Regions from separate parts of the Streptomyces sp. NPDC029526 genome, predicted to be linked through region 2. Evidence: riboswitches for the same ligand, from Rfam matches in the RefSeq annotation. Region 2 holds a riboswitch; the other holds the start of a gene.

Region 1 (8,297 bases), on a different contig from region 2:
CGGCGCTGCACCGCACCGTCGTCGAGCAGAATCTGGTCCCGCTGGCCGACACCGTCCGGCGCGTCCACGGCGTGTCCCCGCACACCCTGCGCGGCAACGCGGCCTCCGCCCTCGTCGGCGCCGCACGGGTCCTAACCGCCAGCGCACCCGACGCACCCCACCCCGTCCTCCCCCTGGTCCGCGCCCTGCTGGACCGACCACCCCTCGCCGGCGCGGGAACCCTGCACACCGGCCGCCCGCACACCCTCACCTTCCACCGCCACAACTGCTGCCTCTACTACCGCGTCCCCGGCGCGGGCACCTGCGGCGACTGCGTCCTGAACACCAGGGAGCGCACCGCATGACCACCACGGACGTGACCGTCGTCGCCACCGAGCGCCGGCGGGCCCCAGCACGTCCGGGCCCTTCCGACGGACGAGGCCACGCTCCTCGACCTGATCACCACCGTCTTCACCGACCACTGGCGGCCCCTCCACCCCCGCGCCCCGGGGACCCGTGGTGACCGCCCGAGGGCCGACCCCGGCCCCGCGCATGGCCGGATCCGGGCCTGCCCCGGCAGCGAGGACGGGTCCCGGTCGGGGCACGCGCCGGAGAGGACGTCGAGCGCACCCGTATTCTCGCCCGTCATGAGATGGTTCCGCGCACGCCGCCGAAGCGACGACGAGAAGATGACGGGCACGCCCGTGGCCGAGGCCAAGGCCCTGTACGAGGCCGGTCGTTACGCCGAGGCGGAGGCCGGGGCGCGCGCCGTGGCCCGGGGGCGCGACGACGAGTACGCGGCCGTGGCGCTGAACATCGCCGCCCTGGCCGCGGGCGCACAGGGCAACCACGCCGACGCGCTCGCCACCTACGACGAGGCGCTGACCGCGTTCCAGCGGACTTTCGGCGCCGACCACTGGCTGACCCTGAAGTTGCGCTCGGACCGCGCCCAGCAGATGACCTCCCTCGGCCGGCACGCCGAGTGCGAGGCGGAGTGCGCGGCGGTCGCGGAGGCCGCGGACCGGGGAACGGGACCGGAGATGTCCCGCCTGGCCGCGGCGGCCCGCAACGGGCTGGCCTTCGCCCTCAACGCGCAGGGGCGCCACCAGGAGGCCGAAGCGGTCGCCCGCGAGGCCCTGGCCGCCCACCGGGAACGTGACCGGCAGGCCCTGGTCCTGCGGCTCGGCCTGGCGCGCAGTCTCAACGGTCAGGCCCGCCACGACGACGCCCTCGCCGAGGCGCGGACCGCCGACACGCTGTACCGGGCCCTGCCCGCGCATCAGCGTCTCCCGGACACCGGCGCCGTCGAACTGGTCGTCGCCAACGCCCTGTTGGGTATGGGCCGAGCCGACGACGCCCGTCGGAGGGCCGCAGCGGCACACGCTGCCTGCCTGTCCTCCTTCGGCCCGGACCACCGGCGCACCGTCGAGGCGCGGGCGCTGCTGGAGCGGATCGACGGCGGGTGAGGACCGCCGGCCGGCCGGCGGGAGCGCGTGGGGAAACCGGCTTCCGCCGCCCCGCGCTCCCCCGTCACCGCCGAGAGCGGGCGGCACGGCGGAGCCAGTAGGATCAACGGGTCATCGCCGCGACGGGAGACAGGAAGCCGGTGTGAATCCGGCACGGTCCCGCCACTGTGACCGGGGAGTGCACCCCTGCTGCATGCCACTGCGCGCCGCGCGGGAAGGCGAGGGGGGAACAGCGATCCGGGAGTCAGGACACTGGCCTGTCGCGGGCCCGTCCCGAGGAGCGCGGACTCCAGGAGGCTCACGTGTCCCCCTTGTTCTCCCCTGCCCGCACACAGCGCAGGCACCACCCCGGCCGGCCGCCCCGCCGGCCGCACCCCCCGCACCGCTCACGCACGGCACCCCGCTCCCCCCGCGCCCGGGCCGCGGTCGCCCTGGTCCTCTCGGCGGTGCTGCTGAGCGCCGGCTGCGGTGCCTCCGGCAGCGGCTCCGCGGGTGACGCGAAGGCCGGGGCGCCGGCCCCGGAGGGCTTTCCGGTCACCGTCGACAACTGCGGTGTGACCACGACGTACGAGCGGCCCCCGGAGCGTGTGGTCACCATCCACCAGCACCCGGCGGAGCTGATGCTGGCCCTCGGCCTGAAGGACCGGATGGTCGGGACGGCGTTCCCGGACTCCGAGGTGCTGCCGGAGCTGAAGGCGGACTTCGAGGCGGTCCCTGAACTGGCCGAGCGGGAACCGTCCTTCGAGAAGGTGCTCGACGCGGAGCCCGACCTCGTCTACGGCGGGTACGGCAGCGCCTTCGACGAGAAGCAGGGGCGCTCCCGGAAGGCGTTCGCGGACGCCGGGATCGACACCCACCTCAACCGCGAGTACTGCGGCAAGAAGCGGGTGACGATGGACGACACCTACGACGAGATCCGCACCGTCGGCCGGATCTTCGGGGTGTCCGAGCGGGCGGACGCGCTGGTCGCCGACCTGCGGGGCCGGGTCGGGAAGGCGGTGAAGGCCGTCGAGGGCGAGCGTCGGGTGCCGGTGTTCGTGTACGACAGCGGGGACAAGGCCCCGTTCACCGCGGGCGGCAAGAGCCTGGGCACGGAGCTGATCCGGCTGGCGGGCGGGGAGAACGTGTTCGCCGACCTCGACGACGTCTTCGGTGACGTGTCCTGGGAGCAGGTCGTCGAGCGCCGCCCCGAGGTGATCGCGGTGTACGACTACGCGGGCGCCGGGAGCGTCGAGGAGAAGAAGAGGTTCCTGCTGGCGCAGCCCGCCCTGAAGGACGTGCCGGCGATCCGGAACAAGCGGTTCGTGGTGCTGCCGTTGACCGCGACCCTGGTCGGCGTCCGGTCGGCGTACGCGGTGGGTGACCTGGCGCGCGGGCTGCACCCCGAGAGCTTCCGGTGAGCGGCGCCGGCACCCTGGTGACTGCTCCCCCGCGGAAGGCGGCCGGCCCGCGGCGCGTCCGCCTCGGGCCGGTGCTGTTCGTCCTCGCGGTGCTGCTGGTGGCGTCCGCGACGGCCGGGCTGGCGATCGGGTCGGTGCGGGTGCCGCCGGGGCAGGTGTGGGGCATCGTCACGCACGCGTGGGGCGTGGAGTGGAGCGATCCCGGCTGGTCCCGGGCGCGCGAGACGATCGTGCTGGACGTGCGGGCGCCGCGGGTGCTGCTCGGCGCGGTGACCGGGGCCGGGCTGGCCGTCGTCGGCACCGCGCTGCAGGCGCTGCTGCGCAACCCGCTCGCCGAGCCGTACCTGCTGGGCGTGTCGTCGGGGGCGTCGCTGGGCGCGGTCTCGGTGATCGTGTTCGGGGTGAGCGTGTTCGGGCCGGTGTCGTTGCCGGCCGCCGCGTTCGCCGGGGCGCTGGGGGCGCTGCTGGTGGTGTACGCCACCGCCCGCGCGGGCGGCCGGATCACGTCGGCCCGGCTGGTGCTGGCCGGGGTGGCGGTCGCGGCCGTGCTCACGGCGGTGCTGAACCTGCTGCTGCTGACCACGGACCGGGGCAACGAGGCCCGCGCGGTGCTCGCCTGGACGCTCGGCGGTCTCGGCGGGGTCGGCTGGGACGCGCTGTGGCTGCCCGGGCTGGGGCTGGCGGTGGGCATCGGCGTGCTGCTGGCGCAGGCCCGGAACCTGAACCTGCTGCTGGCGGGTGAGGAGGCGGCGACCACCATGGGACTGGACGTGGCGCGTTTCCGGGCCCGCCTGTTCGTCCTGGTGTCCCTGGTCACCGGGGTACTGGTCGCGGCGGCCGGGCCGATCGGCTTCGTCGGCCTGATGATGCCGCACATCGTGCGGTTGTTCGTGGGGTCCGACCACCGCCGGGTGCTGCCGACGGCCGCCCTCGGCGGGGCGGTGTTCCTGATCTGGGCCGACATCGGCGCACGTGTCGTGGCGGCGCCCATGGAGATCCCCGTCGGCGTGCTGACGGCGCTGTGCGGGGGGCCGTTCTTCCTGTGGCTGATGCGCCGTGACGCCCGGCGTGGCACGGAAGGGGGGCTCGCGTGAAGGCTCACGGTGCCGGCGGCCTCTCGGGCCGCTCCGCCGTCGGGCTGTCCGTCGAGGGCGTGTCCCTCTCGGCGGGTGCGCGACGCCTGGTGCGGGAGGTGTCCCTGTCCGCCCGCGCGGGCGAGACCATCGGGCTGGTCGGGCCGAACGGCAGCGGCAAGTCGACGTTGCTGCGCGCCGTGTACCGGGTGCTGCGGCCCGATTCGGGCCGGGTGACGGTCGACGGGGCCGACGCCTGGTCGGTGCCGGTGCGGCAGCTGGCGCGGACTGTCGCGGCGGTGGTGCAGGACGGGGGCGCCGACTTCGAGCTGACGGTGCGTGAGGTGGTCGCGATGGGCCGTACTCCGCACAAGCGGTTCCTCGACGGGGACACGGCCGAGGACGCGGCGCTGATCGGTGACGCCCTCGCCGCGGTCGACGCGGCTCACCTGGCGGACCGCTCCTTCGACCGGTTGTCCGGCGGTGAGCGGCAGCGGGTGCTCATCGCCCGTGCCCTCGCCCAGCGGCCCGCCCTGCTCGTGCTGGACGAACCCACCAACCACCTGGACGTGCGGCACCAGTTGGACATCCTGGGCGCCCTGCGCCGGCTGTCCGCGACGGTGCTGCTGGCGCTGCACGACCTGAACCTGGCCGCGTACTTCTGCGACCGGCTCTACGTGCTGCACGAGGGGACGGTGGCCGCCGCCGGTACACCCGCCGAGGTCCTCACCCCCCGGCTGCTGGCCGAGGTGTACGGGGTCGCGGCGGAGGTCGGCGCGCACCCGGAGACGGGGGCGCCGCACGTGACGTTCCTGCCGGGGCGGACGGCCGCCGGCGCGTCGGCCCCGGGGAGCCGCTGACCCGGGCGGGCCGGTGCGGGGACCGCGGGGCGGTTCCCGCACCGGCACGAGCGAGACCGGCGACTCAGTCCTCGCCCTCCAGGTCGCCCTCCGTCTCCAGGAACACCTGCCGCAGCTGCTGGAGCACCTCCGGGTCCGGCTTCTCCCACATACCGCGCGACTCGGCCTCCAGCAGCCGCTCCGCGATGCCGTGCAGGGCCCACGGGTTGGCCTGCTGGAGGAACTCCCGGTTGGCGGGGTCCAGGACGTACGCCTCGGTGAGCTTGTCGTACATCCAGTCGGCGAGGACGCCGGTGGTGGCGTCGTAGCCGAAGAGGTAGTCGACGGTGGCGGCGAGTTCGAAGGCGCCCTTGTAGCCGTGGCGGCGCATCGCCTCGATCCACTTGGGGTTGACGACCCGGGCGCGGAAGACCCGGGAGGTCTCCTCGACCAGGGTGCGGGTGCGGACCGTCTCGGGGCGGGTGGAGTCGCCGATGTACGCCTCGGGGGCGGTGCCGCGCAGGGCGCGGACGGTGGCGACCATGCCGCCGTGGTACTGGAAGTAGTCGTCGGAGTCGGCGATGTCGTGTTCGCGGGTGTCGGTGTTCTTGGCGGCGACGGCGATCCGCCGGTACGCGGTCTCCATCTCGCCCCGGGCGGGGCGGCCGTCGAGTTCCCGGCCGTAGGCGTAGCCGCCCCAGACGGTGTAGACCTCCGCGAGGTCGGCGTCGGTGCGCCAGTCGCGGGAGTCGATGAGCTGGAGCAGGCCGGCGCCGTAGGTGCCGGGGCGGGAGCCGAAGATGCGGGTGGTGGCGCGCCGTTCGTCGCCGTGGTCGGCCAGGTCCTGCTGGACGTGGGCGCGGACGTGGTTGACGTGGGCCGGTTCGTCCAGTCCGGCCGCCAGGCGGACCGCGTCGTCGAGCAGGCCGATGGTGTGCGGGAAGGCGTCGCGGAAGAAGCCGGAGATGCGCAGGGTGACGTCGATGCGCGGGCGGCCCAGTTCCTCGTACGGGACGGCTTCGAGGCCGGTGACGCGGCGGGACGCCTCGTCCCAGACGGGGCGGACGCCGAGCAGGGCGAGCGCCTCGGCGACGTCGTCGCCGGCGGTGCGCATGGCGCTGGTGCCCCACAGGGACAGGCCGACGGAGTTGGGCCAGTCGCCGTGGTCGGCGCGGTAGCGCTCGAGGAGGCTGTCGGCGAGGGCCTGGCCGGTCTCCCAGGCGAGCCGGGAGGGGACGGCCTTGGGGTCGACGGAGTAGAAGTTGCGGCCGGTCGGCAGCACGTTGACCAGACCGCGCAGCGGGGAGCCGGAGGGGCCGGCCGGGACGAAGCCGCCGTTCAGGGCGTGCACGGCGTGGTCGAGTTCGGCGGTGGTGGCGGCGAGGCGGGGCACGACCTCGCGGGCGGCGAACTCCAGGATCGCGCGGACCTGTTCACCGCGGTCGGCGGGGACGGCGGCGGGGTCCCAGCCGGCATCCTCCATGGTCTGGACGAGGGCGCGGGCCTCCTCCTCGGCGGCGTCGGCGGTGGTGCGGGTGGCGGCGGACTCGTCGAGGCCGAGGGCTTCACGCAGGCCGGGCAGGGCGGTGGTGCCGCCCCAGATCTGGCGGGCGCGCAGAATGGCCAGTACGAGGTTGACGCGGTCGGCGCCGTCCGGCGGGGTGCCGAGGACGTGCAGTCCGTCGCGGATCTGGGCGTCCTTGACCTCGCACAGCCAGCCGTCGACGTGCAGCAGGAAGTCGTCGAAGCCGTCGTCGTCGGGGCGGTCCTGGAGGCCGAGGTCGTGGTCGAGGCGGGCGGCCTGGATGAGGGTCCAGATCTGGGCGCGGATCGCGGGCAACTTCGCCGGGTCCATGGACGCGATCTGCGCGTACTCGTCGAGGAGTTGTTCCAGGCGGGCGATGTCGCCGTAGGAGTCGGCGCGGGCCATCGGCGGGACGAGGTGGTCGACGAGGGTGGCGTGGACGCGGCGCTTGGCCTGGGTGCCCTCGCCGGGGTCGTTGACCAGGAACGGGTAGATCAGGGGGAGGTCGCCGAGGGCGGCGTCGGGGCCGCAGGCGGCGGACAGGCCGGCGTTCTTGCCGGGCAGCCACTCCAGGTTGCCGTGCTTGCCGAGGTGGATCATCGCGTCGGCGCCGAAGCCGCCGTCGTCGGCGGGGGCGGCGATCCAGCGGTAGGCGGCCAGGTAGTGGTGGGAGGGCGGCAGATCGGGGTCGTGGTAGATGGCGATGGGGTTCTCGCCGAAGCCGCGCGGGGGCTGGATGAGGATCAGCAGGTTGCCGAAGCGGAGGGCGGCCAGGACGATGTCGCCCTCCGGGTTCCGGCTGCGGTCGACGAACATCTCGCCGGGCGGCGGGCCCCAGTGCCGTTCGACGGAGGTGCGCAGGTCCTCGGGGAGGGTGGCGTACCAGCGGCGGTAGTCGGCGGCCGGGATGCGCACCGGGTTGCGGGCGAGCTGCTCCTCGGTGAGCCACTCCTGGTCGTGGCCGCCGGCCTCGATCAGGGCGCGGATCAGTTCGTCGCCGTCGCCGGAGGCCAGGCCGGGCACGTCGGCGCCGTCGCCGAAGTCGTAGCCCTCCTCGCGCAGCCGGCGCAGCAGGGCGACCGCGCTGGCGGGGGTGTCCAGGCCGACGGCGTTGCCGATGCGGGAGTGCTTGGTCGGGTAGGCGGAGAGGACCAGGGCGAGGCGCTTGCGGGCGGCGGGGACGTGCCGCAGGCGGGCGTGGCGGACGGCGATGCCGGCGACGCGGGCGGCCCGTTCGGGGTCGGCGACGTAGGCGGGCAGGCCGTCGGCGTCGATCTCCTTGAAGGAGAACGGCACGGTGATCAGGCGGCCGTCGAACTCGGGCACGGCGATCTGGCTCGCGGCGTCCAGCGGGGAGACGCCCTCGTCGTTGTCCTCCCAGGCGGTGCGGGAGCCGGTCAGGCACAGCGCCTGGAGGATGGGCACGTCCAGGGCGGCGAGGGCGCCCGCGTCCCAGGACTCGTCGTCGCCGCCCGCGGAGGCTTCCGCGGGCCGGGTGCCGCCGGCCGCGAGGACGGTGGTGACGATCGCGTCGGCGGCCCCGAGCGCGTCGATCAGCTCGGGTTCGGGGGCGCGCAGGGAGGCCACGTACAGCGGCAGGGCGCGTCCGCCCGCGTCCTCGACGGCCGAGCACAGCGCCTCGACGAAGGCGGTGTTGCCGCTCATGTGGTGGGCGCGGTAGTAGAGCACGGCCACGACGGGTCCGTTCCCGCCGCGGGAGGTGCGCTCCAGGGGGCCCCAGGTGGGGGCGGGCGCGGGCGGATCGAAGCCGTGGCCGGTGAGCAGGACCGTGTCGGACAGGAACCGGGCCAGCTGTTCCAGGTTGGCGGGGCCGCCGTGGGCGAGGTAGGCGTGCGCCTCGGCGGCGATGCCGACGGGGACCGTGGAGGCGGCCATCAGCTGGGCGTCGGGGGCCTGTTCGCCGGTGAGGACGACGACGGGGCGGCCGTCGGCGAGCAGCAGGTCGAGGCCGTCCTGCCAGGCGCGCAGGCCGCCGAGCAGGCGGACGACGACGA
Region 2 (5,136 bases):
TCGAGGTGGTTGGTGGGTTCGTCCAGGAGCAACTCGCGCGGTTCCTGGGCCAGGGCGCGGGCGATCTGCACGCGCTGGCGCTCGCCGCCGGAGAGCGTGTGCCAGGGCTGGTCCGCGCGGCCGGTGAGGCCGGTGCGCTCAAGGGCGCTGCGCACGGCTTCCTCGTCGGCCGCGGTGGCGGGGGTCCAAGCGCGTCGGTGCGGGATGCGGCCGAGGCGTACGACGTCGAGAACGGTCAGCTCGACGAGGGTGTCGGAGTGCTGCTCGACGACGGCAACGCGCCTGGCGACGGCGCGGCGGCCCCAGGCGCCGAGGGGACGCCCGTCGAGGGTGACGATGCCGGAGGCGGGGGCGAGGACGCCGGACAGCAGCCGCAGCAGCGTCGACTTGCCGGAGCCGTTGGGGCCGAGCACCCCGGTCACGGAGCCGGGCCGGGGGGTGAGGCTCACACCGTCGACGATCAGCCGCCCGTCGAGGGTGCGGCTCACGCGGTCGGCAGCGAGGGTGTGCGGCCCGGCGGGTGCCTGTCCACGGCCGGGCGGCCGGGTACCGTCGTCCCGCCGCTCGGTGCCGGTCGTCATCGCATCCTCCTCGTGCGGTACAGGACCAGGACGAACGCCGGAACACCGACGAGTGAGGTGACCACGCCCACCGGCACCTCCTGGGGGTCGAGGACGGTACGGGCCAGGGTGTCGGCCCAGACCAGGAACACCGCCCCGGCGAGCGCGGTGACCGGCAGCAGCCTGGCGTGCCCCGGGCCGACGAGGGCGCGGGCGGCGTGCGGCAGGACCAGGCCGACGAAGCCGATCGCCCCCGCCGAGCTGACCAGCGCGGCGGTCAGCAGCGCGGTCACGCACAGCAGCACCAACCGGGTCCGGGCGACGGACACCCCGAGCGTGGCCGCGGCGTTCTGGCCGAAGGCGAAGGCGTCCAGGGTGCGTGCGTAGCCGAGGCACAGCACGAGGGCGAGCGCCAGGACGGCCGCGCAGAGCCCCACTTCGGTCCAGCCGGCCCCGCTGAGCGAGCCGAGCATCCAGAACAGCACGCCCCGGGTGGTCTCCGCGTCGGCCGCCGTCGTCACGACGAACGAGGTCAGGGCGGAGAACAACTGCATCGCGGCCACCCCGGACAGGACCACCCGGTCGGTCGTCCCGCCGAGGGTGTGGCTGAGGAGCAGCACCAGAGCGAACGAGCTCAGGGCGCCCACGAAGGCGCCGCCGGAGACGGTCAGGACGCCGCCGCCGGCGCCGAGGACGATCACGGCGACGGCGCCGGTCGACGCACCGGAGGAGACGCCCAGGACGAAGGGATCGGCGAGGGGGTTGCGCAGCAGGGACTGCATCACCGCGCCGCACACGGCGAGTCCGGCCCCGCACACCGCGGCGAGCAGGGTGCGAGGCAGCCGCAGGTTCCACACGATGCCCTCGCGGATCGGCGTGAGATCCGTCGAACCCCAGCCCAGGTGGGAGGCGATCACCGACCACACGTCGCCCACCGCGATGTCCGCCGGACCGATGGTGATGGCCACGGCGACGGACGCGGTGAGCACCGCCAGCCCGGCGCCCAGGCCGGCGACGACGCGCACCAACCGGACGGCACCCCGCATGGGGCGGACCGGGGAGGACCGCAGGGCGGTTCTCATCCGGCGAGCCCGTACTCGCGCAGCGCCGCGGCGACCTTCTCCACGCCCTCGACGGTACGGATCGTCGGGTTCATGGCCTGCCCGCTGAGCAGGACGTACCGCTTCTCCTTCACCGCCTTCATGTTCTTCGTCGCCGGGTTCGACTGCAGGAACGCGATCTTCTTCGCGGCCGACTCGGCGGTCTGCGACTTGCGCGTGAGGTCGCCGATGACGAGCACGTCGGGATCGCGGTCGGCGACGGTCTCCCAGTTGATCTGGGGCCACTCCTGCGTGCTGTCGTCGAAGACGTTCTGCGCGCCGAGCGCGTGGGTGATGATGCCGGGCGCGCCGCAGCAGCCCGCCATGTAGGGGGACTCCTGGTTCGCGAACCAGTACAGGACGGTGGTGTCCTCGGCGCGGATCCCCGCCGTGGCCTTCGTCACCCGGCTCTTCAGCCGGGCGACGAGCTTCTCGCCCCGCTCGTCCACGCCGAAGACCCGGGCCAGTTCCCGTACTTCGCGGTAGACCGTCTCCATGGTCAGGGGCTTGGTCCGTGAGCCGTCGCCGTCGCCGCTGTTGTCCTTGCCCTCGCAGTCGGCGGGTGACAGGTACGTCGGTACGCCGAGCTCCTCGAACTTCTCGCGGGAGGCCACCCCGCCCTTGCTCAGGGTGGAGGTGAAGGAGGAGGCGACGAAGTCCGGTTCGGTGTCCAGGACTCGTTCGAACGACGGCTGGTTGTCGGCGAGCCGGGGCACCTTGGCGTTGGCCTTCTCCAGTCCCTTCATGACCGGGTCGGTCCAGGTGGCGGTTCCCACCACGCGGTCGGCGAGGCCGAGGGAGAGCAGGATCTCGGTGGTGCCCTGGTTCAGGGACACGGCTCTCTTCGGCGGAGCCTCGACCGTCACCTTCTGCCCACAGTTGTCGAACGTGACGGCTCCTGCATCCGAGCCGCCGGACTTCGGGGACGAGCCGGAGTCGGAGCCGGAACCGCACGCGGTGAGCAGCAGTGCCCCGGTCAGGAGCAGGACGGAACAACAGGCGGGACGTGACAAGTGCACGGTTGCGGCTTCCTAGGCGTCGGGACCCATACGCGGGGTCCGTGCGGACGATCGGTCGCCAGCAGGTCTTCGGACTCGGGATCACCCCGGCGGGACGCCTTCCCGGACCCGGCCGTGACCGTCGTCCAGTGGCTCTGCTGCCCCGCCCGTCACCCTCACCGCTGCGCGTCAGTTCCGGACTCTCACCGGATTCCCTGACCCGTGCACGTGTACGGACACGCCCACGAGTTCGACTGGCGTCCGGAAGTTACCACAGCCTTACCCATGTGGTCCGACCTGCCCGTCGGCGGTGCCCGCCGGGCCGAGGCGCGCCCCCTCCAGGTGGCCGCCGCTCCCAGTGGCTTCTCCGGCGCTGGTTCGGCCATGCGAGTCCCCAGGCGTCGGCCGAAGGGGACAAAGGCCACTGCGGCGCGGGCCAGGTCTGCCGAACCCCCGACCGCAGCGGTTGTATGACGTCCTGCTCGTGATCGTCTTCTCGACCAGCACCGTCCGGCGCCCATGGCGCCGCAATTCCCGAGCCCCGCCATCGCGGGCCGAACGCGCCGCGGCCCGTCCGGGAAGCCAAGTCCGCTGCCGTCGCGGATCCTTCGCCCCGCCCGGGAACCGTCCGCCTCTCCCGTCCGACTGCTGTGAGGAGGCAGGGAGGTGGCATGGAAGGGCTGGATGTCCGGATGTCGGGCGTCGTGTGCCGGCACGGCCGGGTCGAGGCCGTGCGCGACGTCGATCCCGACGTCGTGCGCGGGCAACGGGTGGCGCTGACCGGTACCAACGGGTCGGGCAAGACCACGTTGCTGCGTGCTGTTCTGGGGCTGCACCGGCATGTCGCGGGCCGGATCCTGGTGGGTGGCCGGGACACCGGGAGTGCTGCCGAGTGGGCGTGGCGGCGACGGGCGTGCGCGTGGATCCCGCAGAAGCCGGCGACCGGACGTTTTCCCTTGCTGGCAAGCGAGTTGCTGGCCAGCGGCGGTGCGCGTGCCGAGGCGGCGGAGGCGGCCGACAAGCTCGGGGTCGGGCATCTCGCCGACCGGCCGTTGCACACTCTGTCCGGTGGTCAGCTTCAGCGTATGTACCTGGCGCGGGCGGTCGGCTGTGTGGCGGCCGGGGCGGGCGTCCTGCTCGCCGACGAGCCCACCGCCGCCCTCGACTTCTCCGGTCAGGAGGAGGCGGCCGACGTCCTGCTCTCCTTGCCGGTGACCGTCGTGGTCGTCACCCACGACCGGGCTCTGGCCGAGCGCTGCGACCGGGTGCTGGAGATGGCCGCGGGACGTCTGCGGGAGGTCCGGTGAGCGTCCTGGCCGCGGCCGACGTCGGTCAGCTCCTGCAGCTCGTGCCCGTTCAACGGGCGGGTGTCGCCCTGCTGGTGGCCGCGGTCGGACTGCCGGTGATCGGTGTCGTCATCGTCGGCCTCGACATCATGCCGGTGCGGTTCGCGATGATGCATGTCGCACTCCTGGGCATCGCCGTTGCTCTGCTGACCGGGCTCGATCCCATGCTGTGTGCGCTGGTGGCCTGCGCGCTCGCCGGCGCCGGAGTCGCTCCGCTGGCCCGTACCCCGGACGGTCTGTCAGGTGCCATGGGTCTGCTGATGAGTCTGGCGATCGCTGCCGCCCTGCTCGTGCTGGCCGTCTCCGGCGTCAACGCGGCGGGCGCCTTCTCCCTGCTCTGGGGGTCCATCCTCTCGGTCGGTACCGCCGACCTGTGGCTGCTCGTCGTGCTGGCCGTCGTCGTACCGGCTCTTTTCTGGTGGCGTCGCAGAGACATCGCGCTCCTCCTCTACGACCGTGAACTCGCCCTGTCCTCGGGCGTGCGGGTCGACCGGCTCACCCTCGTGCTGCTGGTCCTGGTCGCGGTGTCCGTCGCCGGGGCCATCAAACTCACCGGCGCCCTCCTCGTCGACGCGCTGACGCTTCTTCCGGCCCGCTCCCTGCCGCGCCTTGCTCATGGCGAAGAGGGGAAAGGGTGGTAAAGGAGCGTGCTGGTCGGCTCTCCCGTCCCGCTCTCGCACTCGCCTGCGAGCCGGCATCGAATTACCCCCGAGCCGGCCCAATGCCGTCGACTCTCGACATGCTTGATGAGACGTCAGGTAAGTCAGCATCCACTCAGCATCAGTTCCGTACGATTTCTCGCGCGTGCGCCTGGTCGGTGGCTTCGCGGCAGCCTGGCTGGCGCTGAAATGCGCAGGCGGGAAGTCTGGTCACAGCAACGCACGATTTTCCTGGAGGTCTTCGAGCCGAAGGCATGCCGATGTACAGTGAACGACGCCCTTGACCTGCAGAAAGCTGGCAGGGAGCCGTCTTCTAGGAGTCTAAAGTGCTGCGCACCATGTTCAAGTCCAAGATCTAGTATTTGGGCATTTACGCAGGTCAGAGGTATGATGGGACCGCTCGGGTCAGCGAATGGTCAGCATTAGGTGCAAGGGCGTCCTGGCTTGCTGACCTGGTGACCGCCGCGGCGGGG

Evidence for each region. A riboswitch is a leader RNA that binds a small molecule or an ion and turns the genes downstream of it on or off. The one in region 2 is predicted to bind cobalamin.
Region 1: it holds a riboswitch for cobalamin, as region 2 does, so the genes downstream of both, AB0F01_RS16640 (ABC transporter substrate-binding protein) here and AB0F01_RS31180 (ABC transporter substrate-binding protein) in region 2, are expected to answer to the same signal.

What each region holds. Positions count from the first base shown of each region.
Region 1 covers NZ_JBEZWE010000006.1:105,902-114,198, forward strand. The annotation lists gene AB0F01_RS16630 ((2Fe-2S)-binding protein) at 1-344, shown strand, start outside; gene AB0F01_RS16635 (tetratricopeptide repeat protein) at 627-1,445, shown strand; cobalamin riboswitch at 1,537-1,721, shown strand; gene AB0F01_RS16640 (ABC transporter substrate-binding protein) at 1,877-2,845, shown strand; gene AB0F01_RS16645 (iron ABC transporter permease) at 2,860-3,939, shown strand; gene AB0F01_RS16650 (ABC transporter ATP-binding protein) at 3,936-4,778, shown strand; gene cobN (cobaltochelatase subunit CobN) at 4,843-8,297, opposite strand, start outside.
Region 2 covers NZ_JBEZWE010000041.1:1,602-6,737, forward strand. The annotation lists gene AB0F01_RS31170 (ABC transporter ATP-binding protein) at 1-581, opposite strand, end outside; gene AB0F01_RS31175 (iron chelate uptake ABC transporter family permease subunit) at 578-1,606, opposite strand; gene AB0F01_RS31180 (ABC transporter substrate-binding protein) at 1,639-2,679, opposite strand; cobalamin riboswitch at 2,722-2,915, opposite strand; gene AB0F01_RS31185 (ATP-binding cassette domain-containing protein) at 3,330-3,965, shown strand; partial or broken gene AB0F01_RS31190 (metal ABC transporter permease) at 3,962-4,615, shown strand.